3 regions of the Micromonospora mangrovicola genome follow, and region 3 is predicted to be linked to each of the others. Evidence: riboswitches for the same ligand, from Rfam matches in the RefSeq annotation. Region 3 holds a riboswitch; each other region holds the start of a gene.
What was found. Region 3 has a riboswitch for cyclic di-AMP ahead of ACL02O_RS10370 (C39 family peptidase). Riboswitches for the same ligand answer to the same signal wherever they lie in the genome.

Region 1 (10,223 bases), on a different contig from region 3:
GCGCGTTCGCACGGGACGAGGAGAGGCCAGCGGTCAACAGCGCCAGGGCGGCGAGGACGGCCACCGATCTCCGGAGCCGACTCAGCATGTGCCGGTTCCGGGGTGGATGTGGATTCATGGAAGCCTCTTTCACGGTCCGGGAGACAGCGGGCGGAACGTGCGTCGGTGGTCAGGGGTGCGGCGAAGCTGTGGCGTGCGTGCCGGCTCAGCAGCCCGCGCGACCCCTCCCGGGCCGCACGGGATCACCGGCCGTGGCCGGCGGCCACGGTCGTCCGATGTGCATGGAGGGCTGTCACCGCGTCGGCGGTCGATCGCCGCGCAGCACGGTGTGACGTCGGAGCTGACGGAGTTGGCCGGGTACGGACGGTCGGTAGGCCCGTGAGGCGGGGCCGGCGTGCTGGCGTTGACCCGGGGTACGGCCATCCCTGGCCGGTCGTGGTCACCTGACGTGTTGCGCCGCCGGTGGGCCACAGTCGAGAGCTGCCGTGCCGGGCAGTTCATCTCGACGAAACATATTGATGTTGCCCGACACTACTGACTTACCTTCAGCCTGTCCATAGCTTTCGCTAGTTCCGTGACTACTTTTCTCCATACCAAACGAAAGTCGCCGACAGATTCCTACCGGGAGGCCGCTGCGCGCACCGGGTGGCGGCGGGTGCCGATGCCCCGCCCCGCCCGTCGAACGGGCCCCACCCCGGACACCGGCCCGAGGCGGATCAGCAGCCCGGCGGTTCGCCGGCCGGCTGCGGGAGGTGCGCGGGGTCGCCTTCACCGGTGGCTTCGTGCTGCGCCGCCGCGGACCGCTCACCGGCACGGAGGCGCGGACCCGGCACGGCGCGCCCGGCCGCCCTCGCCGGGGCGAACGGCACCATTCCGACCTGCCCGACACGATGAGATAGCAGTCGATTATTTGTTACCCGTAGGTAATCGGGCGGATGTCGCGTCGTGACATCGACCGGACGGTTGATCAAGCAGGGCCGTTCGGCAGCCGCCGGCGGCCCGGAAGGCCCCGCACTGATCGACATGTTGACCGAGGGCGAATACGCCCGATGAGCGTAGAGCGGCAATAGCCGCCAATCGGGCGCGCTCTCGCCCATCCCGGAACTCATTCGCCCTGATCAGGGGCTATCGAAGATCATGGCTTCGTGAATTCCGCCTTTCCGCGCCGCGATCAACAGGCGACGGTTGCCCAGGTCACCCATTGCTCCGACCCCGGGGCCGTGTGATTGTGCTCCAACGAGTCGCCGACCCCCGGCGATTCAGGCGGTCGATCTGTCGAACCAGGGCCCACGCCGGCAGGCCCCGGAGAGCGGCCGTCGCCCGCCTCATGGCTGTACCGCGCCACGCGCCCCCACCGGGCTCCGTGCGGCGCGCCTAGGAACAGGAGCACACCCCCTTGAAGCTCTCACCCCGCCTTGCCGCGCTCTCAGGTGCGGCCGCGGCCGGCCTGATCGCCGCGGGCACCGCCGCGGCCGTGCAGGCCGCCCCGCCCAGTCCCGCCCCCGACGCCGCCCAGGCCCGTGCGCTCGCCGCGAAGTCGGCCAGCGCACTGGTCGCCTCCCGCCCCTCGTACCTGCACGCGAGCGCCGACGAGGCGTTCGTGCAGAAGCAGGTGTTCTCCTCCGAGGGCACCCAGTACGTCGCCTACGACCGCACCTACAAGGGCCTGCCGGTCACCGGCGGTGACTTCGTGCTGGCGACCGACGCCGCCGGCAACCTCAAGTACGCCTCCGTGGCGCAGCAGCAGGCCATCGGCAGTCTCGCCACCACGCCGAAGCTGACCTCGACCGCCGCGGAGAAGACCGCCCGCGCCCAGCTCACGACGGTCACCGCCGTCGAGGGCAGCGCCCTGGTCGTCTACACCCTCGGCGCCCACCCGGCGCTGGCCTGGGAGACCACGGTGCGCGGCACCAGCGCCGACGGACCGAGCCGGCTCACCGTCGACGTCGACGCCAGCACCGGCAAGGTGCTCCGCACGCAGGAACACGTCATGCGCGGCACGGGCACCGGCGCCTGGAACGGCCCCGTCACCCTGACCACCACGCTGTCGGGCAGCACGTACTCAATGAAGGACCCGAGCCACACCACCCTGGTCTGCCAGGACGCGGCCAACAACACCACGTTCAGCGGCTCGGACGACGTCTGGGGCAACGGCACCGCCAGCAACAAGGAGACCGGCTGCGTCGACGCGTTCTTCGGCGCGCAGACCGAGGGCAAGATGCTCTCGGCGTGGCTCGGCCGCAACGGCGCCGACGGCAACGGCGGCTACTGGCCGATCCGGGTCGGCCTGAACGACCAGAACGCCTACTACGACGGCACCCAGGTCCAGATCGGCAAGAACACCGCCGGCGGGTGGATCGGCTCGCTGGACGTGGTCGCGCACGAGATCGGCCACGGCATCGACGACCACACCCCGGGTGGCATCTCCGGCAGCGGCACCCAGGAGTTCGTCGCCGACACCTTCGGCGCGGCCACCGAGTGGTACGCCAACGAGCCGTCCACCTACGACGCTCCCGACTTCCTGGTCGGCGAGAAGGTCAACCTGGTGGGCAGCGGCCCGATCCGCAACATGTACAACCCGTCGGCGCTGGGTGACCCGAACTGCTACTCCAGCAGCATCCCGAGCACCGAGGTGCACGCCGCTGCTGGCCCGGGCAACCACTGGTTCTACCTGCTGGCCATGGGCAGCAGCCCGACCAACGGCCAGCCGACCAGCCCGACCTGCAACGGCAGCAGCGTGACCGGCCTGGGCATCCAGAAGGCCATCAAGATCATGTACAACGCGATGCTGCTGAAGACCAGCTCGTCGTCGTACCTGAAGTACCGCACCTGGACGCTGCAGGCGGCGAAGAACCTCTACGGCAGCACCGGCTGCACCGAGTTCAACACCGTCAAGGCCGCCTGGGACGCGGTCAGCGTACCGGCGCAGTCGGGTGACCCGACCTGCTCCGGCACCACCACCCCGCCGCCCACCGGCTCCTGCTCCGGCCAGAAGCTGGCCAACCCCGGCTTCGAGTCGGGCAACGTGAGCTGGTCCGCCACCTCCGGCGTCATCACCAGTTCCTCCGGCCAGGCCGCGCACAGCGGCTCCTGGAAGGCGTGGCTGGACGGCTACGGCACCACCCACACCGACACCCTGTCCCAGTCGGTGACGATCCCGTCCGGCTGCCGGGCGACCCTCACCTTCTGGCTGCACATCGACTCGGCTGAGACGACGAGCAGCACGGCCTACGACAAGCTGACCGTCAAGGCCGGCAGCACCACCTTGGCCACCTACTCCAACCTCAACAAGGCGTCCGGCTACTACCAGAAGTCCTTCGACATCTCGTCGAAGGCCGGAACCACCGTCTCCATCTCGTTCAGCGGCGTGGAGGACAGCTCCCTGCAGACCTCCTTCGTCGTCGACGACACGGCGGTCACCCTGAGCTGATCAGAAACGGAGCGGTCGGTCGTCGTCCTCCCGACGACCGGCCGCTTCGTCGCGTCAGCAGCCGGGTCGAGGAGAGTTGCCGGGGACGTGACCGTCAGGCGGTACGGTCGGCCCGGGCGGCGCCCTCCTCGGCGCGGTTGAGCCGGGCGACCACGCCCTCCATCGCCTGGCTGAACATCTCCATCTGCCGCATCGACTGCTCCTGCAGCCCACCGAGGCGCGCGGCGAGCGCGTCGACGTCGGCCCGGGCCGAGGCGCTGACCTGCGCATCGAGCTCGGCGAGGGCGGCGTTCACCGCCTCGACGACCTGCCCGCAGAGGCGGTCCCAACCCGCCTCGGCCAGCGCCGGGTCGACGGTGACGGACTCGATGCGCCCACCCTGGACCGCCACGGCGCGCACCCGACCGTCGGCCGCCGAGCCCTCGGCCCGCAGCAGCCGCCCGGGGTCACCGTCGGCGTCCTCGGCGGCGCGGGCCCGCATCGACGACAGCGCCTGCTGGGTCTGGGTGAGCAGCTCGTCGAGGCTCGCGGCCGCGGAGAAGGGGTCGTTGGTCATAGCCGCGCTTTCTTCACGTCTGTCCGGAGCACCGTGACGATAGCAACCGCGTCCGACGGTGACGGTGCGCGCACCGCGTCGGACCGTCCGCCGGTACGCCAGCAGCCCGGACACACCTGGGGCGGCGTGTCCCCGGCGGCACTCCCCGACGTACCGGATGAGCAGTGGGCTGGCCGGCGGCGGCGCGCGGGGTCACCGGACGAGACGCGCAACGCCCGGCCGGTTGCCCGGCCGGGCGTTGCGCGGATCCGCCGGGGAGGTCGGATCCCGTGACGCGTCAGCGCAGGTCGAGCTTCTGCCCCGGGAAGATCAGGCCCGGGTTGTCGCCGACCACGCGCTTGTTGCGCTCGTACAGCGCGTGCCAGCCACCGGCGACGTGGTGCGCCTCGGCGATCTCGGACAGGGTGTCGCCGGGCTTGACCACGTAGCTGCCGGCCCCGCCGGTGCTCGTCGTGGAGCGGCGACTGTGGGTGACCGACTTGTCGCCCCGCGGCGACCGGTCCTTGGTGACCTTCTTGGGCGACTTCTTCGACCCCGACGAGTAGTGCTTCGTCGAGCCGCCCTTCTTGCCGCACACCGGCCAGGCGCCGATGCCCTGCCCGTCGAGGACCTTCTCGGCGATGGCGATCTGCTCGCTGCGGCTGGCCAGGTCGGCGCGGGCGGCGTACTTCTGCCCGCCGTAGCCCTTCCAGGTGCTCTGGGAGAACTGGAGGCCGCCGTAGTATCCGTTGCCGGTGTTGATGTGCCAGTTGCCGCTGGACTCGCACTGGGCGATCGCATCCCAGTTCACGCTCGAGGCGCTGGCCGGCGCGGCCGGCCCGAGGATCGCGGCGGCGCCGGTGGCGGCGCCGACGACGAGCGTCCCGACGGCGGTGCGACGCTGCGTGGTCCGTCGGTGACGAGCGACGTGTTCAGTTGCCATGGTGAAACTCCTCCACGCCGACGAGGTGAGCTGTCGGGTTCGGGCCGAGGAGCCCGGCCGCCGGACGGCGGCTTCACCCCGAGGTGTCGAGCACCGAGGAACGTGTGGGTCCCCCGCTCCCGCCTGAGGTCCAGGTCCCACCGGGCCGGCGGCGGGATTAGGCGTTACCGGCCCGTGGTGTCCGCGATCGCGAACGGATACGACGTTAGGAACCGATTCGGACGAACGCCCACTTCTTGTGAAGTTCTTCACCCGGCCGGGCGAACGGTTCACCGCTCGAGTTGCGAGACCACAGTGGGTGCCGTACAAGGCGGCCGGAAATGCCGTTGCGACGCCGCCGACACCGCGGCAGGCTCGCTCACCATGACCGACGGAATCGAGTCCACCGTCCTCCGGTGACCGTCCACGACGGGCGCAGGGCGCCCGACGACGGCCCACCCTCCCTCTTCGACCACGCCCGGCGACTGCTCGCCCGGCACCCGGAGGGCCCGCTGCCGCACGGCGGCCGGCCGTTCCCCGACGAGGCCGCGTACCGCGCGGACCGCGCCGCCGACCCCCTCCCGGCCGCCGCGGCTCGCCAACTGCTGCACGACACGCTGACCTGGTTCTTCGCCCAACCACCACCCCGGCCGGTCGCCGAGCTGCACGCGCGGTTGCTGAGCCAACCGGCACGGCGGCGGATCCGGGGCCCGTCCACGGACGACCTCCCCGGCCCGGCCGAGGACCGTCGCACTGCCGGACTGTGGCTGGTCCGCCACCGACCGGCGGGCCGCCGGCGTCACCGACCTGGGCACCGTGCTGCGCGCGGACCGGCTGGACGTCGACGTGGTTCGGCACGCCGCCCGGGTGCTGCTCACCATGGCCAGCCCCCGCTACGAACCGGCTCAGGTCGCCGACTGGACGGGTGCGGCCGACGCGGTCGCGGACCTCGCCCGGCACCTGGCCGCCGGCCCGGCCACCCTGAACAACGCCGCGTACGCGGCCCGGCTGGCCGAGGAGCTGCGCAGCGGTCACCTCGCCACGCTGGACCAGCCGCCGGGCCGCCGGGCAACGCTGATCGGCACGCTCACCGCCGTCGCGCGGCGTGGGCTCGACCCGGACGGCCCCGTGAACCGGCTGCGGCTGCGGGTGGTGGTGCCCGATCCGGCCCTCCCGGCCGACGTGCAGCTGCGTCCCCTCGTCGACGGGGGGCCGGTGACCGCCAGGGCATTCACGCGCGGGCAGCCCGGGGCTCCCGAAGAGCTGCTCGGCCGGCTGCGCGCCGGGACGGAGCCGCACGAGGTGATGCTCGCCGAGGCGGGGTGCACCGAGGGATGCTGCGGCGCGCTGCGGGTGACCGTCGACCGGGACGGGGACCGCGTCCGCTGGCACCGCTGGCGCAGCCCCGGGCGGGACGACCCGCTGCCGGCCTTCCGGTTCGACGCCGGTGCGTACGCGGCGGAGCTGGACCGGGTGGAGCACGACCACGGCTGGGAGTGGCCGGCGCGTACCCTCGCCCGGCTGCTGCGCGAGCGGCTGGCGGCCGAACCGGACCTGCTCGGCCGCTGCGACTGCCGGCTCTCCCGGGCACACGCCCGGGCGTCCGAGCGGGACCGGGTGGAGCTGTCGTTCCTGCACCCGAACCGGCGGATCCGGCAGGACCTGCCGTTCCTGCAGTTCCGGCTCACCCTCCGACCCGCCGGGCACCCGGCGGACCAGGCGACGTCGTTCGTCGAGCGGTTGCGCGACACCGACCCGAAGCACGACGCGGAGATCGCCGGCGGGAGCCGGGAGTACGCCGAGCAGCTGGGCGTCCGCTGGCCGCAGCCCCGGTCCCGCTGCTGAGCCGGGGCGGGGAGGTGCCCGGTGGCGCCTCCCCGCCGCATGCGGGTCAGTACGTCAGGCCGTAGCCCTGCGGGAACAGCGGGACCTGGCCGTCGCCGGCGTTGATGGGCTGCTGGCTGACCGAGTCCATCCAGGTCATCGGCAGTTTGCCGGTGGGCGCGTACCCGCCGAAGAGGACGTCGGCCACGCCGTCGCCCTCGGTGCCGGGCAGCCAGGCGGCGAGCAGGGCGTCCCACCCGGGCAGTTCGGCCGCGATGTCCAGCGGGCGGCCGGAGACCAGGACCACGATCACCGGCACGCCGGCCTTGCGCAGGGTCGAGATGGTGCGCAGATCCTCGCGGTCCAGGCTCATGCTCCCGGTGCGATCGCCCTGCCCCTCGGCGTACGGCGTCTCGCCGACCACCGCGATCGCGGCCCGGTACGTGTCGTTGATGCCGATGCCGCGCTGGTTGTAGGTGACCGTGGTGGTCGGCCCGACTGCGGCGCGGATGCCCTCCAGGATGGTGGTGCCGGGGGTGATGTTGCCGGACGAGCCCTGCCAGGAGATGGTCCAGCCACCGCTCTGGTTGCCGATGTTGTCGGCGTTCTTGCCGGCCACGAAGATCTTGTTGTTGTCCCGGGCCAGCGGCAGGACGCCGGCGTTGTTCTTCAGCAGCACCTGGGACTGGCGGACGGCCTGCCGGGCGAGAGCGCGGTGGGCGGCGTTGCCGACCGTCGCGGTCCAGCTCCGATCGGTGTACGGGCGCTCGAAGAGTCCCAGTTCGAACTTCTTGGTGAGGATACGCCGGTTGGCGTCGTCGATCCGGCTCAGCGGCACGTGCCCGTTCTGCACCTCGGCGCGCAGGGTGCTGATGAAGTTCTTCCAGGCGGTGGGGACCATCACCATGTCGATGCCGGCGTTGATCGCGGTGCTGACCTCGGCGGCGGTGAAGCCGGAGCTGCCGTCGATCTGGTCGATGCCGTTCCAGTCGGAGACGACGAAGCCGGAGAAGCCGAGCTCTCCCTTGAGCACGGTGGTGATCAGGTACTGGTGGCCGTGCAGCTTCAGGCCGTTCCAGCTGCTGTAGGAGATCATCACCGCACCGACGCCGCGCTGCACCGCGGCCTGGAACGGTGGCAGGTGGATGGCCCGCAGGTCAGCCTCGCTGAGCTGGGTGTTCCCCTGGTCGTCGCCGCCGGTGGTGCCGCCGTCGCCGACGTAGTGCTTGGCGGTGGCGAGCACCGAGGTGGGGCCGCCGAGGCTGCTGCCCTGCAGGCCGGTGACCAGGGTGGACAGGCTCGACGGCAGGTCCGGGGTCTCACCGAACGACTCGTAGGTGCGGCCCCAGCGGTCGTTGCGGGCCACGCACAGGCAGGGGGCGAAGTCCCAGTCGATGCCGGTGCCGGTGATCTCCTCGGCGACGGCCTGGCCGATCTGCTGTACCAGGGCCGGATCGCGGGTGGCGCCGAGCCCGATGTTGTGCGGGAAGATCGTCGCGCCGTACACGTTGTTGTGGCCGTGCACGGCGTCCACCCCGTAGATCATCGGGATGCCGAGCGGGGTGGCGAGGGCGGCCTGCTGGAAGCCGTCGTACATGTCGGCCCAGGAGGAGGCGGTGTTCGGCGAGGGCGCGGAGCCGCCGCCGGAGAGGATCGAGCCGAGCCGGTAGGTGGTCAGGTCGGCGGCGGTGACCGAGCCGCGCTCGGCCTGGGTCATCTGGCCGATCTTCTCGTCCAGGGTCATCCGGGAGAGCAGGTCGGCGACGCGGGTGGCCACGGGCAGCGACGGGTCCTGGTACGGCAGGCCGGCGGCGCTGGCCGGCACGGGCGCGGCCAGGGCGGTGACCGCGACGAGGAGCAGGGCCAGGGCGAGGGGACGGTGGCGGTGACGGGTCACGGGTCGCTCCTTCGGGAGGAACACTGAGGCCGTTGCCCGGACCCTACGCCCGCGCGCATCGACTGTGAACGATTCCCGTCGGTTCCGGAACCACCGAGCGGGCGGACGCCGCCGCGGACTACCGTGACGGAGTTCGCGCAAGATCGGACGAGGTGGCGGAACGGACATGAGCAACCACGGGAACGAGCTGCACTTCGGCGGCTTCCTCACCCCCGCCGCCGGGCGGCCCGAGCAGGTGGTGGCGCTGGCAAAACTCTGCGAGCAGGCCGGCCTCGACCTGGTCACCTTCCAGGACCACCCGTACCAGCCGGGGTTCCTGGACACCTGGACGCTGATGTCGTTCGTGGCCGCGGCGACCAGTCGGATCCGGCTGGCCGGCAACGTGCTGAACCTGCCGCTGCGCCAGCCGGTGGTGCTCGCCCGCAGCGTGGCCAGCCTCGACCTGCTCACCGGCGGCCGGGTCGAGCTGGGTCTCGGCGCCGGCGCGTTCTGGGAGGCGATCGAGGCGGCCGGCGGGCGGCGACTCAGCCCCGGGCAGGCGGTGGACGCCCTCGACGAGGCGATCCGGGTGATCCGCGAGGTGTGGGACACCGACCGGCGCGGCATGGTCCGGGTGGCGGGCGAGCACTACCGGGTGGTCGGGGCCAAGCGCGGACCCGCGCCGGCGCACCCGGTGGAAGTCTGGGTCGGCGCGTACAAGCCGCGGATGCTGCGGCTGGTCGGGCGGGCGGCGGACGGCTGGCTGCCGTCGCTGGCGTACCTGCCGAAGGGGCCGGCGGACCTGCCGGCGCTCAACGCGCTGGTCGACGAGGGCGCCGAGGCCGCCGGCCGGGACCCGGGAACGGTACGGCGGCTGCTCAACGTCAACGGCACCTTCACCCGCTCCGCCACCGGCTTCCTTGAGGGCCCGCCCGAGCAGTGGGTGGAGGAGCTGGCCGGGCTCGCCCTGGACCACGGCATCTCCACCTTCGTCCTCGGCAGCGACGAGCCCCGGGCCATCCAGCTCTTCGGTCAGGAGGTCGCGCCCGCGGTCCGCGAGCTGGTCGCCGCCGAACGCACCGCGCCGGGCAGCCGGGCCCGCGCCGTCCAGGAGGAGCGCACGGCGGTCGAGGCCGGCGGGTCGACGGGCCTCGCGGTCACCCCCACCCCCGATCCCGGGGTACGGCTGAGCGCGCGCCGGCTCTGGGACGAGTCGACCCGGCCCGCACCCCCGCCACCGCCGGCCGGGCAGGTCTACACCGCGCACGGGCAGGCCGCCGGGCAGCACCTGGTGGACGTGCACGACCACCTGCGCCAGGAGCTGGGCCAGGTACGTGACCTGCTCGAACAGGTACGGCGTGGGGCGGTCTCCGCCGGGGCGGCCCGAGCCGGCCTGCATGAGATGACCATGCGGCAGAACAACTGGACCCTGGGGGCGTACTGCGCCGCGTACTGCGCCGTCGTGACCCAGCACCACGGGCTGGAGGACAACTCGATCTTCCCGCACCTGCGCCGCGCAGACGCGGGGCTGGGGCCGGTGCTCGACCGGCTGGCCGAGGAGCACGTGGTGATCCACGAGGTGGTCGAGGGCGTGGACCGGGCGCTGGTGAACCTGATCCGGCAGCCGGGCGAGTTC
Region 2 (10,223 bases), on a different contig from region 3:
AACTTCCCGAACGTCGGCAACTACCGCGCCGACCCGAACGACAGCAGCGGCTACCAGAGCCAGAACCAGGGCCTGACCTGGGTCAGTCTCGACAAGAGCACCGGCACGGCGGGCAACGCCACGCAGACCGTCTACGTCGGGGTGGCGGACAAGCAGAACCCGGTCTACCGGACCACCAACGGCGGCGCCACCTGGGAGCGGATCGCCGGGCAGCCCACCGGGTACCTGGCCCACAAGGGGGTGGTCGACCCGGTCGGCGGCTACCTCTACATCGCCACCAGCGACACCGGCGGTCCGTACGACGGCGGCAAGGGTGACGTGTGGAAGTTCAACCGGGCCACCGGCGCCTGGACGCAGATCAGCCCGGTTGCGTCGTCCAGCGGCGACGCGTACTTCGGTTACGCCGGCCTGACCATCGACCGGCAGCACCCGAACACCCTGATGGTCGCCACGCAGATCTCCTGGTGGCCGGACGCGATCTTCTGGCGGAGCACCGACGGCGGGGCGAACTGGACCCGGATCTGGGACTGGTCCAGCTACCCGAACCGCAGCAAGAAGTACACGATGGACATCAGCTCGGTGCCGTGGCTGACCTTCGGCACCAACCCGTCCCCGCCGGAGGAGAGCCCGAAGCTGGGCTGGATGAACGAGTCGGTGGAGATCGACCCGTTCGACAGCAACCGGATGATGTACGGCACCGGCGCCACCATCTACGGCACCACCGACCTGACCAAGTGGGACACCGGCGGCACATTCACCATCCGGCCCATGGTCAAGGGGCTGGAGGAGACCGCGGTGCTCGACCTGGTCAGCCCGCCGTCGGGCGCCCCGCTGGTCAGCGCGCTCGGGGACATCGGCGGCTTCCGCCACACCGACCTGACCGCGGTGCCGTCGATGATGTTCACCCAGCCGAACTTCACCAGCACCACCAGCCTCGACTACGCCGAGACCAAGCCGTCGATCATGGTTCGGGCGGGCAACTTCACCGACGCCGACCGGCCGGGCGACAGCCACGTGGCGTTCTCCACCGACGGCGGCGCGAACTGGTTCCAGGGCACCGAACCGTCCGGGATCAACAGCGGCGGCACGGTGGCCGCGTCCGCCGACGGCAGCCAGTTCGTCTGGGCGCCCGGCGACGCCGGTCAGCAGGTGGTCCGGTCGTTCGGCTTCGGCAACTCGTGGACGCCCGCCACCGGCATACCGGCCAACGCCACGGTCGAGTCCGACCGGGTCAACTCGAACAGGTTCTACGGGTTCAGCAACGGGAAGTTCTACGTCAGCACCAACGGCGGGGCGGCCTTCACCGCCACCGCGGCGAGCGGCCTGCCCACCAGCGGGGTCAAGTTCAAGGCGCTTCCGGGCGTGGAGGGCGACATCTGGCTGGCCGGCGAGGGCGGCCTGTGGCACTCGACCAACTCCGGCGCGAGTTTCACCAGGATGACCGGTGTCGACACCACCATCAACGTCGGCTTCGGCAAGGCCGCGCCCGGAAAGACGTACCCGGCGCTGTTCACCATCGGCACGGTGGACGGCAAGCACGGCGTCTACCGCTCGGACGACACCGGCGCGAGCTGGGTCCGGATCAACGACGACCAGCACCAGTACGGCAACGCCGGCGAGGCGCTGACCGGTGACCCGCGGGTCTACGGCCGGGTCTATCTCGGCACCAACGGCCGGGGCATCCTGGTCGCCGACCGGCTCGCCGGCACGCCCAGCCCGTCGCCGACCTCGGCCAGCCCGTCCCCGTCGCCCACCTCGCCGAGTCCCTCCCCGACCTCGCCGACCCCGTCGCCCACCTCGCCGACCCCGTCCCCGACCTCGCCGAGCCCGTCCCCGACCAGCAGCGGCTGCGCGGCGACGTACGCGGTGACGAACTCCTGGCCGGGCGGCTTCCAGGCGGAGCTCACGGTCCGCAACTCCGGCGCCGCCCCGATCGCCGGCTGGACCCTGTCCTGGACCTTCCCGGACGGGCAGCAGATCACCCAGCTCTGGAACGGGTCGTACACCCAGTCCGGGGCGGCGGTGACGGTCCGGGACGCCGGCTGGAACGGCAACCTCGGCGCCGGTGGGAGCACCACCGCCGGCTTCACCGGCAGCTGGACCGGCGCGAACCGGGTGTCGGCGGTGTCCTGCACCGCCCGCTGACCCAGCCCGGCCGCGGTGGCCGTCCCGGCCGCGGGGCGGCCACCGCCGCGTCCGGGTCCGCCGGGTTCGATCTTGGTGGGTAGGCTCGGCCCGGACCGTGACGAGAGGGGTACGTCCGATGAACCCGATCAGGACCGCCTGGCTGACTGCCGCCCGCTCGGCGGCGGCGCTGCTCGCCGACCCGGCGGTGGCGGAGAAGTGGGACGCGCCGAGCGCCCTCCCGGAGTTCCGGGTCGGCGGGCTCGCCGGCCACCTCGCCTCCCAGATCCTCGCCGTGCCCGGGGTGCTCGCCGAGCCGGTCCCGGCCGACGAGCCGATCGGCCTGCTCGACCACTACGCCCGGGGTACCTGGATCGGCGCGTCGGTCGACGACGAGGTGAACGTGGGTATCCGCGCCTCCGGCGAACGGATCGCCGCCGACGGCCCCGAGGCGCTGCTCGCCGCTGCCCGGGCCGCGCTCGCCGGGTTGGCCGTCGCGCTGCCGGCCGAGCCGGACGGCCGGGTCGTCCACCTGGCCCGGGGGCCGTGGTCGCTGAGCCTGGAGGACTACCTCACCACCCGGCTGATGGAACTCGCCGTGCACTCCGACGACCTCGCGGTGAGCGTCGGGGTACCCACCCCGGAACTGCCCACCGAGGTGCTGGACCCGGTGCTGGCGCTGCTCGCCCGGCTCGCCGTACGCCGGCACGGGCAGCCCGCGGTGCTCCGCGCGCTCAGCCGCGCCGAGCGGGCGCCGGCGACCGTCGCCGCCTTCTGACGCACCGGCGGCGTCCCCGGCCGGGGACGCCGCCGCCGGTGCGTCAGGGGCGGGTCAGTCGTCCAGGCCGACGGGGGAGTCCGGGCGGTCGACGTCCACGAACTCGATGTCGTCCAGCTCGCGGGCCCGGCTGCCGGCGGCCCGGGCGGCGGTGCCGGCGGCCCAGCCGAGCGCCGCACCGGCCAGGGCCGCGGCGATCAGCAGCGTCCAGGGCAGCGCCGGCCGGCGGCCAGCGAGGGCGTCGAAGGCGAGGCCGGCCCGGCGGCGGGCTTCGTCGGCGGCGGAACCGACCAGGCCGGTGGCGTCATCGGCCAACCCGGAGCCGTTGCGGCGGGCGGAGCGGGCGGCGTCCTTGACGCTGTCCCCGGCGGAGTCGAGGGCGGAGATCAGGTGCTGCCGCGCCTGGTCGGCGATCCGCTCGGGCTTGCTCCGGCGGTCCAGCAGATTGCTTCCGAACATCGTGCTACCTCCTTGGGGGTGCCGGAGGCCCGGCGGCGGCCGGACTCCGGTGCTCAGCCAGCGCGTGACGGTCTCCTGACCGGCCAGTGCCCGTCCCGGACCCGGCGCAAACCACGCCCGCCGGCCGGGGGCCGCCGAACGGCGCAGGCCGGGAGGAACCAGCCTAACGCGCCGGGGCGGGCTACCGGCCGGACGAGCGGGGGGCCGCTACCCTGGTTCGGCGGATCGGCCGGGGTCGGACGATCGTTGGATGAGCGGCGACACCTGTCGCAGGGAAATGGGAGCTGGAAGGTCCGGATTGGGATGCCCAGGTGTGCCCAGTCCGCGAATTGCTCATCCCGAGGGGTGGCGACCGAGGCGGTTGGAGGAATACGCTCGGTCGCGGCCCGCGTACTGATGAGGCGCCCGTACGGGCGAGTGGAGGTGCTCGCGTGAGCCTGTCGATCGTGAAGTCGGTTCTGCCGGGTGGTGTCATCCAGATCGCCCCGCGGGGCGAGATCGACGTCGATACCGCGTACGAGGTACGGGAAGCGATTGCCGAGGTGCTCGCGAAGGGCCGTCCGGCCCGGATCGAGCTGAACATGCGGTTGGTCACCTTCATCGACTCCGTCGGCATCAGCGCCATGGTCGCCGGTTTCCAGACCGCCGAGGTCAGCGGCGTCAAGCTGGTGGTCACCGAGCCGAGCCGCTTCGTGCACCGGCAGCTCTGGGTCACCGGCCTGCTGGGCCTCTTCGGCGCTCCCGAGCCCTACTTCGCCGACAGTGGCTCCGAGGTCCTCCCCGGGGCCTGACACCCACGCTCAGCCTCCGAGGCCGGACAGGTCGACGTCGGCGACCTCGGTGACCGCCCGGACCGCGGTGACCGAGGCGTACCCGCTGGCGAGCAGGGCCAGATCCGTGCCCGGCTGGACGGACTGTCCGGGTTCCTCCAGTGAGGTGCGGACGAAGCCGTGGCCGGTCTCGGCGACCGTCATCTGCACCTGACCGAAGCTGGCCAGCGAGCCCTTGCGCACCCCACGCAGCCGGCCGTGCGGCAGGTCCGGGGCGTTCACGTTGAGGATGCTCTCCACCGGCCCGGCCAACAGCCGGGGCAGCAGGTCCAGGGCCACCCGGGCGGCGGTGGACCAGTGCCGTTCGGCGTCGCGTACCCGAGCGGCGGCGGCCACCGCGGCCCCGCCGCTGGCCGCCGTGGCGTCTCCGGCGGAGAGCACGTCCAGCGACACGGCCATCGCCCGGCAGCCGTTGGCGGCGGCGGTGAACGCGGCGCCCACCGTGCCCGAGTGCAGCACCGCCCGGCCGGCGTTGGCCCCCCGGTTGATGCCCGAGAGCACCACCGTCGGCGGTGGCCCGAACGCGCCGTGCACCGCGATCAGCGCGATGAAGCCGGGCGAACCGCCGACCCCGTACGCGGGCACCCCGGGCAGCTCCGGCAGCGGGTGGTCACGGACCACGACGTGCCCGTTCTGCTCCACCGCGGTCATCGCGGCGCTGGTGCCGCTCGCCTCCTCCAGCGGCGCGGCCACCACCACGTCCAGCCCCCGGTCCACCGCCGCCTTGGCCAATGCGCCGATGCCCGGTGCGGCGATGCCGTCGTCGTTGGTCACCAGGATCCGTGGCATCATCGCTCGGCCGCCCGCTCGGCCAGCTCGTCCGGGGTGGTCCGCTCCTGCGGCCGGGAGCCCGCCGGCACCAGCCGGACCCGCTCCACCAGCCCCGTGATCGAGTCCAGCCGTCCGGTGCCCAGCCCGTGTCGGGTGACGTTGAGTGCCCCGGCCGCCGCGCCGGTGCGGATCGCGGTGCGCACGTCGCCGCCCCGGGCCACCACCGCGGCCACCCCGGCGGTCATCGAGTCACCCGCGCCGCGCGGGTCGGCCGCCTCCAGCCTCGGCATCTCCACCTCGAAGACCTCCCCGTCGACCAGGGCCAGCGCCGGCCGCTCGGCCCGGCTCACCACCACGGTCTCCGCGCCGGTGGCGTGCAGGTCGTACATGGCCCGGGTGAGCTCCTCCTCGTCGTCGCCCCCGACCCGGCCGTCGGCGATCAGCTCCTCGTGGCTGATCTTGAGGAAGAAGACGCCGCTGGCCAGCACGGCGGCGAGGTGCTCGCCGCGCAGGTCCACCACCACCCGGCTGCCGTTGGCGCCCAGATCGGCGGCGAAGCGCCGGTAGAGGTCGGCCGGGACCAGGTCGGGATGGCTGGGCCCGCTGAGCACGCTGACCGGGGCCCGCAGCCCCTCGCCGAGCGTGAGGTTGTAGAGCTCGTCCAACTCGTGCCGGCTCAGCGGGTGGCCGGTCACGTCGACGATCTCCCGCCGGCTGCCGGCCCGGCGGTCGTGCACGTAACCGCCGCTGCCGCCGGAGTCGCGCACCACCACCCTCAGTTGCACCCCCTCGCTGATCAGCAGCGGTTCGAGCACCTGGCCGATCTCACCGCCGAGGCTGGTGCAGAGCGTCACCGGCACGCCCAGGGAGAGGATCATCCGGGCCTGCCACACCCCCTGCCCGCCGGGGTGAAGGTGCAGTTCGGGGTGGTCGGCCGGCTGGTCGACGGTGACCGTGAGCCGCGGTGTCGGCGCGAACACCATCACGTGCGCGCTCATCCGGCGTACCCGTCCATGCCCGGCCTCCTTGTCGCGCCGTCCCGGCGCGCCGGATTCCCCGCCCGCCCCCGTGTCATGCCGGCACGGTGGGGACCTTCGACCGTTGCCAGGCCGGCCCGGGTACGGGACGATCGTGCGGACCGTCGACGGCGAGGGGGAAGGCTTGCTCAGCAGCGACAGCTTCAGCTACACCGTGCAGGCCCGCTGCCCGCGGGCGGAGGCGTCCGCTCTGCTCAGCGACCTGACCCGGCAGGACGAGCTGCATCCGCTGATCGTCCGGGTCCGTGAACTGCCGCCCCGGCCCGGCGCCCTGGCCAGTTACGCGATCACCGACCGGCTGGAGTTGGGTCCGCTGCACTTTCCGGTCACCTACCAGGCCGACGTGCTGATCGCGAACGACGACGAGGTGGTAACCGTGGCCCGGCAGCAGCCGGCCACCACCGTGCGCAACCACACCCGGCTGCGGGACGAGCCCGACGGTGTGGTGCGGATCGACGTCGAGATCACCCTTTCCGCCCCGGCGCCCCTGTTCGGGTACGCCTTCCGGCAGGCCCGCGCGGCCCACCTCGGCCTGGCCAGCCGGCTCGGCGCGACCCTGGAGCAGGGGCGCGCCGGCTGACTCAGGCCCGCCGCCCGGCCGGCACCGCCTGCCGGGCCGCCGGCGCGGTCGCCCGCCGCAGCCGCCCCCACGGCTTGTAGGTGGACAGCACGGTGGCGACGAGCAGCAGGGTGGTCGAGACGGCCGGCGCGACGACCAGATCGGCCCGCAGGTGCGGGGATGCGTCCGCGCCCAGCGCGCCGAGTTCCCGGACTCGTGGGGTGAGCGCCAGCAGCACCAGGCCCAACATCACCGTGGTGATCGCGAACTTCACCAGCACCCAGCGCCAGCGCAGCAGGCCCCACGGGGTGAGCAGCGCGCTGATTACCCCGATCAGCCAGACCGCCACGCTCAGCGGGGCGAACAGCCAGGTGACCAGCAGCCCGGCGGTCGGGTAGACCACCTCGGGGTCGGCCCCGCGCAGCCCGGCGACGCCCAGGGTGAGCAGCACCAGGTCCGCGCCGAGCCAGCCCAGCGAGGTGACCAGGTGCACGGTGAGCAGGGCCTTGCGCCCGGCGGGGGAGAGTCGGCTCATGCTGCCGATCCTGCGCCGCCGGACGGGTGGCGTCGTGGGGCCGGAGACGACATCCGGTGTACGCCGCCGGACGTACGGTGGCCCGCCGCACGGCGGGCCACGGTACGTCAGTAGACCGACAGGTGGACGTGGTTGGTGTGGTCGCTGGACGGGTCACCGTTGCCGCCGCTGTACGCCTTCCACCCGCTGCTCGGCAGCCAGATCTGCTTGTACCAGATCACGTAGAGCACGGCGAGCGCGTCGGAGTTCCGGATGAAGTACGCCGCCAGGTTGTTGCCGTACGTCTTGTCGCCGCCGGTGGCCACCCCGCCGAAGCCGTCCTTCTGGGCGGCGAAGTCGCAGGCCCGGCCCTTCGGGTGCTCGCCGGATCCGCTGGGCCGGTAGCAGGAGACGTACCGGGTGAACCCGGCGGCCTTGGCCTGCTGGAGGGCGTGCAGCGTGCGTGGGGTGATGCAGCCGTCGGCGGGCGTCGGGTCGTTGACGCTGCACGACTCCGGCGGCCAGGAGCCGTCGGCGTTGCGCGGCGCGGGAGTGGCGGTCGCGGTGGACGTGCCGCGGGTGCCGCTGCTGTCCGTGGTGGCGGCCTTCTTGTTGGCCACCTCCAGCGCGTGCTCGGCCTGCTGCTTGCGCTTGGCCATCACCGCGACCTGCTTGCGCTGTTCCTGGATCTCACCGTTCAGCGCGGTCTGGGTGCGGGTGGCCCGGTCCCGGGTGTCGATCAGATCGCGCAACGCCCGGTCCTCGTGCGCGGCGACCTGCCCCAGCGCGGCGGCCCGGTCGAGGAAGCCCTCCGGGCTGCCGCTGCCGAGCAGCGCCGAGGCGGTGCCGAGCCGTCCGCTCCGGTACGCCACCGCGGCGATCTCGCCGACCTTGTCGTCGCGGGTGCCCAGCTCGGCGTCGATGGTGACGAGTTGGGCGGCGAGCTCCTTCTGCCGCGCCACCGAGCGGTTCAACGCGGTCCGCGCCTCCAGCCAGCCCTTGCTGGCCGCGTCGAGCTGGGCGCGCAGGGCGGGGGTGCCGCCCTCGTCGTCGCCGGGCGCGGCGGCGAGCAGGCCGGTCGGGGAAGCCGCCGAGGCGGGGGAGACCGGCACGGTCGCGACGCCGAGGGTGAGCGTCGCGACGAGCAGGGCCGCCAACCGGGCGGCCGTCCGTCGTACAGGTGCCACTGATGGCATTCACGTTTCCTTCCGTCAACCGCCGACCGGGTTAGCTGACGGGTTCGGGACGGAAGATCCCTACCGCTGGCGCGGATGCACCCCAGGTACGTGGTTCCCCGGCTCGCCGTGCTGCGGCGATTAGGCGACGGCCGCCCCTGGCGCCGGCGGGCGCCGCCCGGCGGAGGCCGCGACCGAGCCTACCGGCGGGCCCTCGACCGGGCCCGGGTGGCGGGGCGGTCAGTCAGGGTTAAAACCGGCATAGCCACACAATAGCCACTTGGATTTAAGATTGTCCTAATTACCACTCGACCGGCCTGCAGGCCCCGGGGGACGCTCCGGGTTCGGTCTGCAACGTGGCGTGATCGATGCCGAAGTCCTCGTGCAGCGCGGCCCGGGCCGCCGCGAGGACCTCGCCGACCTCCGCGCCGGGCGTCATGGTCAGGTGCGCCGAGGCCACCTCCATGCCGGAGGTGAGCGTCCAGACGTGCAGGTCGTGCACCTCGGCGACGCCGGGCACCGCGGCCAGCCGGTCGTGCACCGCGGTCACCTGGAGGTGCTCCGGGGCGGCCTGCACCAGGATGCGCACCGCGGCCCGGCCGAGCCGCCAGGTGCGCGGCAGGATGAACAGCCCGATCGCGACCGCGACCACCGGGTCGGCCCACCACCAGTCGGTGAGCGCGATGACCAGGGCGGCGCCGATCACCCCGAGCGAGCCGAGCAGGTCGCCGAGTACCTCCAGATACGCCCCGCGCAGGTTGATGCTCTCCTGGGCGCCGCTGCGCAGCAGCGCGAACGCGGCGACGTTGGCGAGCAGGCCGAGCACCGCCACGACGAGCATCGGGCCGGCGAGGACCTCCGGTGGCTCGCCGAACCGGCGGACCGCCTCGACCAGCACGTAGACCGCGACCGCGCCGAGCAGCACCGCGTTGGCCAGGGCGGCCAGCACCTCCAGCCGGTAGAGCCCGAAGGTGCGCTGCGGGTCGGTGTCGGCGCGGCGGGTGGCGGTGATCGCGGCCAGGGCCATCCCGATCCCCAGCACGTCGGTGAACATGTGCCCGGCGTCGGAGAGCAGGGCCAGCGAGCCGGTGATGAACGCGGTCGCCGCCTCGACCAGCATCAGGGCGGTGAGCAGTCCGAACGCGGCCCAGAGTCGACCCCGGTGGCGGTGCGCGGCGTTGGCCGCCATCCCGCTGTGGTCATGACCCGCGCCCACGTCCACACCCTCTCGTCCCGCGCCCCGGCCGGGCTCAATCTATGCTCACATCGCTATGTGTGCAAATGAACGCCGGATGTCCCCGGCCCACCCGCACGGGGGACACTCAGCGCACCGGATCGAGGGTGACGAGGCGCTGGGTGGCGCGGGACAGCGCCACGTAGAGGGTCCGCACCCCGGAGCCCGGGTCGGCCCGGATCTCGCTCGGAGCGACCAGCACCACGCCGTCGTACTCCATCCCCTTGGCCTGGAGGCTGGTCACCACCTGGAGCCGGCCGCCACCGAGGTCACCCAGCCAGCCGGCCACCTCGTCGCGGCGCGGCACCGGACTGATCACGCCGACCGTGCCCTCGACCGCGTCCAGCAGAGTGCGGGCCGCCTCCACCGTGGCGTCGGGCAGCCCGGCGGCCGGCACGGTCCGCTCGATCGGAGCCACCCCGGTGGAGCGCACCGCGGTCGGCAGCGCCAGGTCCGGGTAGAGCCGGCGGATCTCCGCCGCCGCCACCGCGAAGATCTCCGCCGAGTTCCGGTAGTTGGTGGTCAGCTCGTACCGGTACCGGCGACGACGTCCCAACGCCTGGTCGCGGGCCCGGGTCAGCTCCTGCGGGTCGCCGGTCCAGGCCGTCTGCGCCGGGTCGCCGACCACCGTCCAGGAGGCCAACCGACCCCGCCGGCCGATCATCCGCCACTGCATCGGCGAGACGTCCTGGGATTCGTCGACCACCACGTGGGCGTAGTCGCGGTAATCCTCCGGCCGCTC
Region 3 (10,223 bases):
CGGTCCAGCTCGTCCGGGTGCAGCCCCCCGGCCGGCCGGATGGACCGGACGTTCGCGCTGGTCACCTGCTCACCGGCGCGGACGTCGGCGGCCACGTGCAGTGAGCGGCGGAAGCGCAGGCCCTCCCGCTCGGTGGGGGTGGGGCCGACCACCGCGCTGCCCAGCGCCGCCCAGGCGCGCTCGGTCTCCACCCGCAGCGCGGCCAGCTCCGCCGGCTCCAGGGAGAAGTCCGAGTCCACGCCGCCGTCGGCCCGGGCGAGGGTGACGTGCTTCTCGATCAGGCAGGCGCCGAGCGCCACCGAGGCCACCGGCACCCCGATGCCCGGCGTGTGGTCGGAGAGCCCGACCGGCAGGTCGAAGACGTCGGCCAGCACCGGCACCCGGCGCAGGTTGCTGTCCTGCGGCGGGGCCGGGTAGGCGGCGGTGCAGGCGAGCAGCACCACGCCGTCGGCGCCGCCCTCGCGGGCCGCCCGGACGGCGGCGTCGATCTCGGCCATCGTGGCCATGCCGGTGGAGATGACCATCGGCTTGCCGGTGCTCGCCACCAGCCGGATCAGCGGCAGGTCCACCAGCTCCGACGAGGCGATCTTGTACGCGGGCGCGTCCAGCCCCTCCAGCAGCTCCACGGCCGTGTGGTCGAACGGCGAGGAGAAGACCGTCAGCCCGTGCCGGCGGGCCCGCTCGAAGATCGGCTCGTGCCATTCGTACGGGGTGTGGGCGCGCTGGAAGAGCTGGTAGAGGTTCTCCCCGCCCCACAGGTCGTGGCCGTCAGAGATGCGGAAGGCCGGGCCGTCGTGGTCGATGGTGATCGTGTCCGGGGTGTACGTCTGCAGCTTGAGCGCCTGCGCGCCGCTCTCCGCCACCGCGTCCACGATCCGCAGCGCCCGGTCCAGGCTGCCGTTGTGGTTGCCGGACATCTCGGCGACCACGAGCGGCGGCTCGCCGGAACCCACCAGGTGCGGCCCGATCTTCACTGTGCTGGTCATGTTCCCCTGCTCAATTCCGTCCACACCACCTGGTGCGGCGTACCGTCGATCTCCCGCTCGTAACGGCGGACGATCCGGAAACCGAAGCGCCGGTGCAGCGCCAGCACCGGCTTGTTGTCGGCGAGGGTCTCCCCGCCGAGGGTCCGGGCGCCGAGCATGTCGAAGGCGTGCGCGATCGCCGCCCGCTGCAGCCCCATCCAGGCGGGCAGCAGCTCGCCGCGCTCCTCAAGACCGTCGATGTCGAGGTAGAAGCCCCACGCGAGTGCCTTCTCCGGCGACGTCACGCCGGCGAAGGTCACCACGCCGGCCGGGCGCCCGTGGTGCAGGTGGATGAGCACCCGCCGGTCCGGGTCTGTGCGGACCCCCTCCCACCAGGCGAGGTGCTCCTCGGGGCCGATCTCGTGCTGGGTCAGGCTCACCCCGCGTACCTGCGGGTGGTTGCGCCAGCGGCGCATCCGGTCGAGGTCCCCGGCTCCGGCCGGGCGCAGCGTCGCGCTCACCGCCGCGCCGCCAGCGTGCCGTAGTGCCCGGTGGCCGCCGCCTCCGGCTCGGTGGACACGGTCGTGGCAGGTGCCGGCCGGGCGGCGCGCAGCCGGCCGGCGATCCGGTGCGCCGCACGCAGTGCCGAGTACGCCAGGTAGCTGTTCGCGGCGACGAGGCGGTGCTTGAGGCCGCCCACTCCGCCCGGGCGCGGGTAGCCGCCGGCCGGCCGGTAGCGGCGGTAGTGCCCGGCCACCCGCCGGAAGAAGGGGCGGCGCAGCTCCGCCGGCATCCGGTGGTCGTTGCCGACCACGACCAGCAGGTGGCTGATCATCAGCCCGAACAGTTCGGCCCGCAGCCGGTTGTCGTCCGGGCGGGTGGCGGCGAGCCAGCCGAAGAGCCGGTCGTACTGGTCGAACGCGTCGAAGTGCCGGTCACTGCGGGTCGAGGTGATCGCGCCGGGGCGGCCCTGCCGGTAGCGGTAGCAGATCCGGTCGAGCACGGCGATCCGCTCCGCCGCGATGAGCAGCGGGTGGCTGAACGGGATGTCCTCGTACCAGCCGGGGAAGAAGCGCAGCCCCAGCTCGGTCAGGTAGGCGCGGCGGATCACCTTGTTCCAGGCGGTGTGCTGGACCCGGAGCAGCGGAGGGTGCTCGGCCAGGCCCACGCAGCCGTCGACCCCGCGCAGCAGCGGGCTGCTCGCGTCCTCCTCCAGCCGGCCGTCGTGGTGCACCCGGAGGTGGTCCAGCAGCAGCACGTCCGGCCGGTCCGCGCGTAGCCGCGCCAGCACGGCGGCCACCGAGCCGGGCGGGAGCCAGTCGTCGCTGTCCACGAACCAGACGTACCGGCCGGTCGCCTCGTCCAGCCCGGCGTTGCGGGCCAGGCCGAGACCCACGTTGCTCGGCAGGGTCACGATGCGCACCGCCGGCCGGCGGGCGCTGTACGCCCGCAGCATCTCCCCGCAGCGGTCCGGCGAGGCGTCGTCGACCGCGACCAGTTCCACGTCGGCCGCGTCGGCGGTGTCGAGGCCGCCGAGGATCGAGTCGAGGCACTGGTGCAGGTGGGCCTCCACGCCGTGCACGGGCACGACGACGCTCAGCAGCGGGTGTCGAGTCTCGGTGACCACCCGCACACGATCGAGGGTTCGGGTGGACAGGCCCGAAACCTGACGTTGCCCCCGGAGGTGCGCTCGCTGAACAGCGTCCCAGCAGCGGGTTAACGGTGAAGCAACCGGCGCACCCGGCCGTTCACCGCGTCCTTGACCCGGGCGCTCAGGCGGATCGCGCGGGCCTCCGTCAGCTCCTGCTGAAGCTCGGTGTGCTGGTCACGCAGCCACTGCATCCGGGTCGCCAGCTCGTCCCAACCGAGCGTGTGCAGCGGCCGGACCGCCGGCGGGAACGAGACCTCCCGGACCTGCTGGTCGAAGCGGGCCGCGCTGTCCCCGTCGGCGAAGGCGTTGCCCAGGTCGTGCCGGTCCAGGAAGCGGATCATCGTCGCGAAACGGGCCTTGTGTCCCTCGTTGAGCGCGGAGTAGTCGGCCTCCTGGTAGAGCTCGGCCGCGTCGACGTCGGCCGGGACCTCGCCCATGATCCGGTGCGGGATGTCGAAGTACCGGGCCAGCTCCAGGGTGCGCGAGTCGTGGGCGAAGAGGTAACCGGGGGTGCCGGCGAGCAGCGCGGTGATGGTGCCGTGGATCCGGGTGCCGAACGCGAAGTCGAAGCCGGACAGGTACTCCATCCAGGTCCACGGGTCGACGAACATCCGCACCTTGTCCTCGACGAAGAGCGGATGGGTGCTGTGCACCGGCATGGCGCTGCTCTTGCCCCGGTGCTCCGCGGCGTCCCCGTAGAGCAGGGTGCCCAGGGTCCGCAGGTCCTGCGGAAGGTAGCGCAGGTTGGGGTAGCGCTCGTGGTGGCTGCTGACGATCTTGGCCATCGACTTGACGTACGGCGAGATGGTCAGGGCGACCCGGTCCTCCCGGCCCAGCGCCGCCTTGCCCTTCTCGATGCGCAGGCTGTCGCCGTGCAGGAACATCGACGGGCAGCCGATCTGCTCGACCGCCGAGAAGCCGAGCGTGCGCAGGTAGTCCTCGGTGACCTCGCCGCGTACCCCGATGGTGTGCGAGCGGTCGAGCACCGCCCGGCAGAAGGCGCTGACCGCGTCGTCGATCGGGCGCAGGTACTCCCGGTCGCCGTGCACGTTGGTCTGCGCGCCGACGCCCAGCACCACCACCGGGATCTTCAGCTTCTCGATCATCCGGGTCATCGACTGGAGCCGGTCGACGTAGCTGCGCCGGAACGCGTTGGCCAACGGCACCACGAAGACGTCGTACCGCTCGTTGATCTCCCGCGGGTCGTACGAGCCGGCCCGGAACTCGGTCGGGGTGATCTCCGCGGTCGAGGTGGCGAGCAGCTTGTGGGCCGCGTGGCCGAAGACCAGGTTGCCGTTGTTGTCGCCGAGCCAGTTCCGTTCGAAGGTCTCCTCGGGGCTGACCACGTCGAACGGGCCCTTTCGGGCGCGCAGCAGGATCCGCTGGTGCATGCGGTGTCCACCTCTCATCCTGGGCACCGTGCGAGCGGCCGGCGGACCGCCCTCGTGTCGTGCTGGAACGCAAGAAGAACGCAAGAAACAGGGATCGTAGTGCATCAACCGGCCGTGGCGGATCCCCCACGCGGGCGACGTTTTCCGGGATGATGGACACCCCGGTAGGGTCGCCGAAATGACCGCCGCCCCGATCCCGGCACGCCCCGCCCGCCTGCCCTCGCTGACCGGGCTGCGCTGGATCGCCGCCCTGCTGGTCTTCGGCTTCCACGTCGGCACCATGCGGATCGTCGCCGAGCCCGACTACAAGGCGGTGGTGGACAAGCTGTTCTCCCTCGGCCTCTCGGGCGTGGAGTTCTTCTTCATCCTCAGCGGGTTCGTGCTGGTCTGGTCGTACCGGGACGGCGAGCCGCGGCGGACCTTCCTGCGCCGCCGGCTGGCCAAGATCTACCCGAACCACCTGGTGACGTTCGTGGCCGCGCTCGCCGTCGCGTCCTGGTTCGCCGACCCGGTCGCGCCGTGGGCCGCCGTCGGCAACCTCCTCCTGGTACAGGCCTGGATCCCCCTCGACGGCTACTTCTACAGCGTCAACAACGTGAGCTGGTCGCTCTCCTGCGAACTGGCCTTCTATCTGTGCCTGCCGTTCGTGCTGCCCCACCTGCGCCGGGCCCGGACCGGCCTGCTGTGGGCCGCGGTGGTCGCCGCACCCCTGCTCGTGCTGGCTCTCTGGCCCGGCCAGCTGCTGGTGCCGGAGGAGAGCCGGTGGTGGTTCACCCAGATCTTCCCGGTGGCCCGGTCGCTGGAGTTCTGGATGGGCGTGGCCGCGGCCGAGCTGATGCGCCGGGGCCGCTGGCGGGGGCCGGGCCTGACCCTGGCCAGCCTGCTCTTCGTCGCCACCTGGGTGGTCGCCGCCCAGTGGATCCGCGCCGAGTTCTGGGCGGCCCTGCTCGCGGTGGCGTACCTCCTGGTCATCACCGCCGCGGCGGACGCGGACGTGCGGGGCCGGCGGACGCCGTGGCGGTCCCGCACGATGGTCTGGCTCGGTGAGGTCTCGTTCGCCTTCTACCTGGTGCACGTCCTGGTGATGACGACCGTGCTGCGGCTCACCGGCGACTGGGGGAAGGGACTGGACGGCTGGTGGGGACCGCTCTCCGCGATCGGTTTCCTGCTGGTCAACCTGCTGCTCGCCGCCGCCCTGCACCGCTGGGTGGAGCTGCCGATGACGCGCCGGCTGGGACCGCCCCGCCGAGCCGGCGCGCGGGCCACCCCCGCGCCGTCCGTCCCGGCGCCCGCCGGGCCGGTCGAAGCCCGCGCCACCCTGCCGCGATCCGTCGAGTACGCCGGGCCACGCGACCCGGCCTGAGCGGCGCGACCGCCCCTCCGCCCGCCGCCGACGTCGCCGGCCCTTCCGAGGCCGAGGTGCGTCGCTCCGCGCCGGCCGTTGACCGGTCCCGATCACCGGCCCGGCCCGGCCGCCCGCTCGACCGCGCCCTTGGAGAGCCCGCCGTTCGTGCCGACCGGGCAACTCATCATGATCGGCGATGGCCGGCGTGACGAAACGGGCTGGACGAGGAAATCGTCCATGCTGGTCGGTGCCCGTGCGCGGGGCCGCCGCGACACGCCCGGCGACGGTGCGGACCGGCGGTGACGGCGGTAGGTTGGGACCGTGCTCCCGATCGCGCTCACCTGTCCCGTGTGGTGGGTGGCGCGCTGGACGGCCCGCATGCTGGCCAGCCTGGCCGTGGTCGTCGCCTGCTCGCTCGGCGCCACCACGCTGCCGGTGGGTACGGCCGCGAGCGCACCCGCGGCGGCCCGCCTCGCCGGCCCGGTCGAGGGGTCGTCCCGGGTGGGCAAATCCGTCGCCGCGTCCGACTCCGCCCACGCCCGGCTGCTGATCCGCTGGTCCGACCGGGCCGACGCCGCCGGCCGGGCCCGGTCCGGTGCCCTCGGCCTCCCGGCGGGGACGGCGACCTCGCCCGCGGGCTCCGGCACCCGCGCCGGCTCCGCGGCGCGCTCCGCCCCGCGGTCGGGGGCGTGGGATCGGGACGCGGCGGGCGCCCTCCCGGGCGTCGTGCCGGCCGCGGCGCCACCGCGGCCGACCGGGGTGGTCCCGGTCGGCCGGCAGCGCCCGCCGGCCGGGGCGCCCCCGGCAACCGCCGGCTCCCGGGCCCCGCCCGCGCGCTGACCTCCTGCGGCGGCCGCTCCGCCCGCACCGCACCACAGAACCTCACCCCCGCACCCGCCCGACGGCGGCCCGGCGGCGCCCCCGACGGTGGCGCCCCGCGCCCGGGCTTTGCGGACTCCTCCGTCACGACGACGCTCCCCGTGAGGTGTCGACCATGGAAAAGACCGTTCTCTACCACTTCCTCACCGCTGTTCCCGAGGCCGCCGCCATCTGGTCCGCCCTGCTTCTGCTCGCCCTCGGCCTCCTCGCCGCGCTGGTCGCCCGTCCGGAGCGGGACAGCCCGCCCGACGCGACCCCCGATCCGGCCGCCGAGGAGGCCGCCCGCCTCGCCGACCTCGGCCGGTACGCCGACGAGGTCGCGGTGGCCGCCGCCGGGGCCGCGCAGAACGCTCGCCGCCGGCGGGAGCAGTGGCTCGCCGCCCAGGGCGAGGCCGACCGGGCCTGGCGGGCGTACGACGAGGCAGAGGCGGCCGCCCGTCGCCTCGCCGGCGTCGCCGCGCTGCCCGAGCCACACACGCCCCGTACCCCGGCCGAGTACGCGGCCCGGGAGCGGTGGCTGCACCACGCCGCGATGGCGGCGCACTGGCGGGGTGACCTGACCGCCCGGCAGCTCGCCGACGTGTTGGCCCACCGCAACGGCTGGGATCCCCGCCGGCACCCGGCCGAGCAGGAGATCGTCCTGGCCCGGGCGGTACGTGAGCACCGCCGGCGCGGCTGGCGGGTCGCCGCCGAGCGGGAGCGGCAGGCGTGGCGGGACGCCGAACTGGCCGCCGACGCGGCCCGCGCCCTGGCCGTCGAGGCGTACGCGGCCGCGACGGCGGTACGCCCGGGACACGCCGCGCCGCGCCCGGCCGAGCCGGCCGGCCGGCGCCCGGCGCCGGCCGGTGCCGCCGTAGCGAGCGCGCAATGGCGTCCGGCCCGGGTCGGCTGAATCGTTACCCGAATTCGGTGAGCCCCGTCACGGTGCGCCGGAAACGGTCATCCGGATCAGGTCGGGTGATTGAACCCCGCGATTGCGGGCCGGTCGCCCACCCGATGCCCGATTGTCGCCCTAGGGTTCCGACTCAACTGCGTGTCCCATTGAGTGACGTCAGTGACCGGCTGTTCCGGTCAGAGTAATGAAGTTCAAGGTTTACGCAGGTGGGGGCGCTTGGCATGAGGCGTACCCACCGGTAGTGTCGGCGCGTCCGGTGCGGTTTTCGATCGCAAGTGGCGACGCCGTGCCGACCCGCTCAATCGTGATCTCACGAACCGGGGACCCAGTGCAACACCGGGGTGAATCCGCGAGCCTACGGGCCGCGGTAGGGCGTACTTCCCGCCCGAATCCGTCAGCTAACCCGGTAGGCGGTGAAGGAAGGAGTTCCATCCTCGTGCCGACCTCCCCCCGATCCTCCCCCCGCCTCCACGGCGCACCGGCGCCGGCGCTCGCCTGACGCGTCCGGCACCCCTCAGCCCGGCACACCCGGGCGCTCCCTTTCCCGCGGCCACCCGCCCCTCGCGAACGCGCGTGAGCTCCTCCGCGCGTCGGGCCGGCGTGCGCCGCTCCGGCCCCCGTGGAGGAACACGTGAAGCACCACCTCAAGCGTCAGCTGCGGCGCCTCGCGACCGAGCGCCCGTACCAGATCATCGCCGGCTCGGCCGCCGCGCTCGTGCTGGCCGGCGGCACCGGCGCCGCACTGACCACCACCGACGACTCGCCGGTCCGTCAGCAGCACACCGCCTCCGTCGCCGAGCTGGCCCCCCGGCTCGGTGACGCCGCCGCCGAGGCCAAGCTCGCCGCCCCGGCGTCGCCGTCCGCCTCGCCGAGCGCGTCGCCGTCGGCGAAGGCCAGCACCGCCAAGGCGGACCCGGACGTCACGAAGAAGGCGAAGCCGAAGCCGAAGCCCCCGTCGACCAAGATCCTCCGCTACACCTACCAGGCGCAGACCGCCTACTGGAACTGCGGCCCGGCCGCGGTGCGCAACGCGCTCAGCGCGAGCGGCGTCGAGACCACCCAGGACGCGATGGTCGCCCCGCTGAACGCCGGCGAGAACGGCACCAACTCGGCCGAGGACACCACCCGCGGGCTCAACCAGATGGTCAAGGGGAGCCCCTGGCGGACCCACATGATCCCCGGCCCCGCCACCCCGGCGCAGATGGACCAGCTCCAGGCCGACGTGGTCAAGGCCGTCACCGACGGCCGGGGCGTGGTCGCCAACATCGTCGGCTCCGCGACCGACGCCGACGGCGGCTGGCACTCCTTCCCGGGCGGCCACTACATCGCGGTGGTCGGCTACAAGAACGACGGCCGCACGGTCCGGATCGCCGACTCGGCCGACCCGTCGCTGCCGGCGTACTGGATCAGCACCATCGACCTGGCGAACTGGATGGCCACCCGCGGCTACTCCGCCTGATCGCACCCTTCCCCGCCCGGGCCCCGGCTTGCTGAGCCGGGGCCCGGCGTCGTCCGTCGGGCCTTCCGCCCGCCGTCCGCTCTCGCGCGTCCTGTCCGTCCGGTGGCACACTGCGGCCTATGGGCGACGCGACCGCTACCCGCCATCTGCTGCTGTTGCACGGCATGGGCGCCACCGGCGAGGTGTGGCTGCCCTGGGCGCCGCTGCTCGAGCGCCGCTGGGCGGGCCGCTGGCTCGCCCCCGACCTGGCCGGGCACGGCTGGTCGCCGCTGCTGCCCGGGTACTCCTTCGAGGCCCTCGCGCGTCAGGTGGTGGAGGGGCTCGGCCCGGTCGCCGAGCGGCTCGGCCCCCGGGACCGCCTGGTGATGCTGGGCCACTCGCTCGGCGGTGTGGTGGCCCTGGCCCTGGCCGCGCGGGCGCGGCGCCTGCCGGTGGACGCGGTGGTGGGGCTCGGCATCAAGGCGGTGTGGTCCCCGACCGAGCTGGCGAAGGCCGGCGAGCTGGCCGCCCGCCCGGTGACCTGGTTCGCCAGCCGGGACGAGGCCGCCCGCCGTTACCTGCGGGTCTCCGGACTGGCCGGACTGTTCGCCCCGGACCACCCCGTGGTGGACGCCGGCCTGCGCCGGGAGGACGGCCGCTGGCGGCTGGCCATGGACCCGGCCGCCTTCGCGGTGGGGGAGCCGCGGCTGCCCGCCCTGCTCGCCGCGACCGACGTGCCGGTGCTGCTGGCCCGGGGTGAGCAGGACCCGATGGTGTCCGACGCGCAGCTCAAGGAGCTGGGCGTGCCGGTTGCCACACTGCCCGGGCTCGGCCACAACGCACACGTCGAGGACCCCGAGGCGGTGCTCGCCCTGCTCGACCCGTACCTGTGACCGCCGGTCAGGCGGTGGGGGACAGCGGCGAGCCGTCCGGGGCGACCGGATCGGCGGCCCGGGGCGCAGGCGGATTCCAGCGCGGTTCGAGTTCCCGGCGGGCGGCGTCGAGGAACGCCTCCGCGTACGAGTCGTCGGGGAAGTCGCCGAGGTAACGGGCCCGGGTGGCCCAACGGTCCGCCGCCTTCGGGTCGGTGTCGAGCAGCTCGGTCAGCACCTGGTCCACGTTGGACATGTCCCGGCGCAGCAGGTAGCCGGAGGCGGCGAGCGGGAAGCGCGCCACGAAATCCGCGCCCTCGGCCCCCATGTCGGTCACCGCGTACGGCTTGCCCGAGTACAGCCAGTCGGAGATGACCCCGGAGACGTCCGAGATCAGCGCGTCGGACCGGTTCACGCACTCGGCGAGGGTCAGCTCGCGGCCGGCCGCCGCGCCCCACAGGTGGGCCCGGCCGGTCCTCGCCAGGTCGGCGGCGAGCAGCTCGGTGAGCCGGGCGAGCTGCCGCGCCGAGGTGGGGTTCTGCGCGGTGTACGGGTGGGCCCGCAGGATCACCGTGGCACCCCGGTCGAGCAGCCGGCGGAGCATCGTCTCGGCCACCGGCAGTGAGCAGTAGTTGGCGTCGGCGTGGTGCCCCGTCCAGGTCGGGGTGTAGAGGACCGTCGGGGCGGCCAGGCCGCGCGCCGGTTCCCGGCGCACCTCGATCGCCTCGACCTGGGGCCGGCCGACCACGACGAACTTCTCGGCGGGGATCTCCACGCCGGCCCGGGC

Region 1: linked by a shared signal. The riboswitch ahead of ACL02O_RS31455 (transglycosylase family protein) and the one ahead of ACL02O_RS10370 (C39 family peptidase) in region 3 are both predicted to bind cyclic di-AMP.
Region 2: linked by a shared signal. The riboswitch ahead of ACL02O_RS02055 (coiled-coil domain-containing protein) and the one ahead of ACL02O_RS10370 (C39 family peptidase) in region 3 are both predicted to bind cyclic di-AMP.

The regions. Positions count from the first base shown of each region.
Region 1 is NZ_JBJZOG010000143.1:2,204-12,426, reverse strand. Features, by position in the region: partial or broken gene ACL02O_RS31470 (cupredoxin domain-containing protein) at 1-118, opposite strand, end outside; gene ACL02O_RS31465 (M4 family metallopeptidase) at 1,397-3,430, shown strand; gene ACL02O_RS31460 (YbaB/EbfC family nucleoid-associated protein) at 3,525-3,986, opposite strand; gene ACL02O_RS31455 (transglycosylase family protein) at 4,264-4,908, opposite strand; cyclic di-AMP (ydaO/yuaA leader) riboswitch at 4,911-5,082, opposite strand; gene ACL02O_RS31450 (hypothetical protein) at 5,704-6,732, shown strand; gene ACL02O_RS31445 (glycoside hydrolase family 3 protein) at 6,779-8,608, opposite strand; gene ACL02O_RS31440 (LLM class flavin-dependent oxidoreductase) at 8,775-10,223, shown strand, end outside.
Region 2 is NZ_JBJZOG010000003.1:65,854-76,076, forward strand. Features, by position in the region: gene ACL02O_RS02015 (cellulose binding domain-containing protein) at 1-2,145, shown strand, start outside; gene ACL02O_RS02020 (maleylpyruvate isomerase N-terminal domain-containing protein) at 2,264-2,902, shown strand; gene ACL02O_RS02025 (hypothetical protein) at 2,957-3,361, opposite strand; gene ACL02O_RS02030 (STAS domain-containing protein) at 3,793-4,152, shown strand; gene surE (5'/3'-nucleotidase SurE) at 4,162-4,983, opposite strand; gene ACL02O_RS02040 (1-phosphofructokinase family hexose kinase) at 4,980-5,960, opposite strand; gene ACL02O_RS02045 (SRPBCC family protein) at 6,094-6,579, shown strand; gene ACL02O_RS02050 (hypothetical protein) at 6,581-7,093, opposite strand; gene ACL02O_RS02055 (coiled-coil domain-containing protein) at 7,201-8,268, opposite strand; cyclic di-AMP (ydaO/yuaA leader) riboswitch at 8,274-8,405, opposite strand; gene ACL02O_RS02060 (cation diffusion facilitator family transporter) at 8,549-9,463, opposite strand; gene ACL02O_RS02065 (HelD family protein) at 9,570-10,223, opposite strand, start outside.
Region 3 is NZ_JBJZOG010000018.1:45,152-55,374, reverse strand. Features, by position in the region: gene pseI (pseudaminic acid synthase) at 1-986, opposite strand, end outside; gene ACL02O_RS10400 (GNAT family N-acetyltransferase) at 983-1,486, opposite strand; gene ACL02O_RS10395 (glycosyltransferase family 2 protein) at 1,483-2,592, opposite strand; gene ACL02O_RS10390 (polysaccharide pyruvyl transferase family protein) at 2,682-4,007, opposite strand; gene ACL02O_RS10385 (acyltransferase family protein) at 4,186-5,370, shown strand; gene ACL02O_RS10380 (hypothetical protein) at 5,674-6,192, shown strand; gene ACL02O_RS10375 (hypothetical protein) at 6,347-7,123, shown strand; cyclic di-AMP (ydaO/yuaA leader) riboswitch at 7,412-7,554, shown strand; gene ACL02O_RS10370 (C39 family peptidase) at 7,746-8,585, shown strand; gene ACL02O_RS10365 (alpha/beta fold hydrolase) at 8,705-9,457, shown strand; gene ACL02O_RS10360 (CDP-glycerol glycerophosphotransferase family protein) at 9,465-10,223, opposite strand, start outside.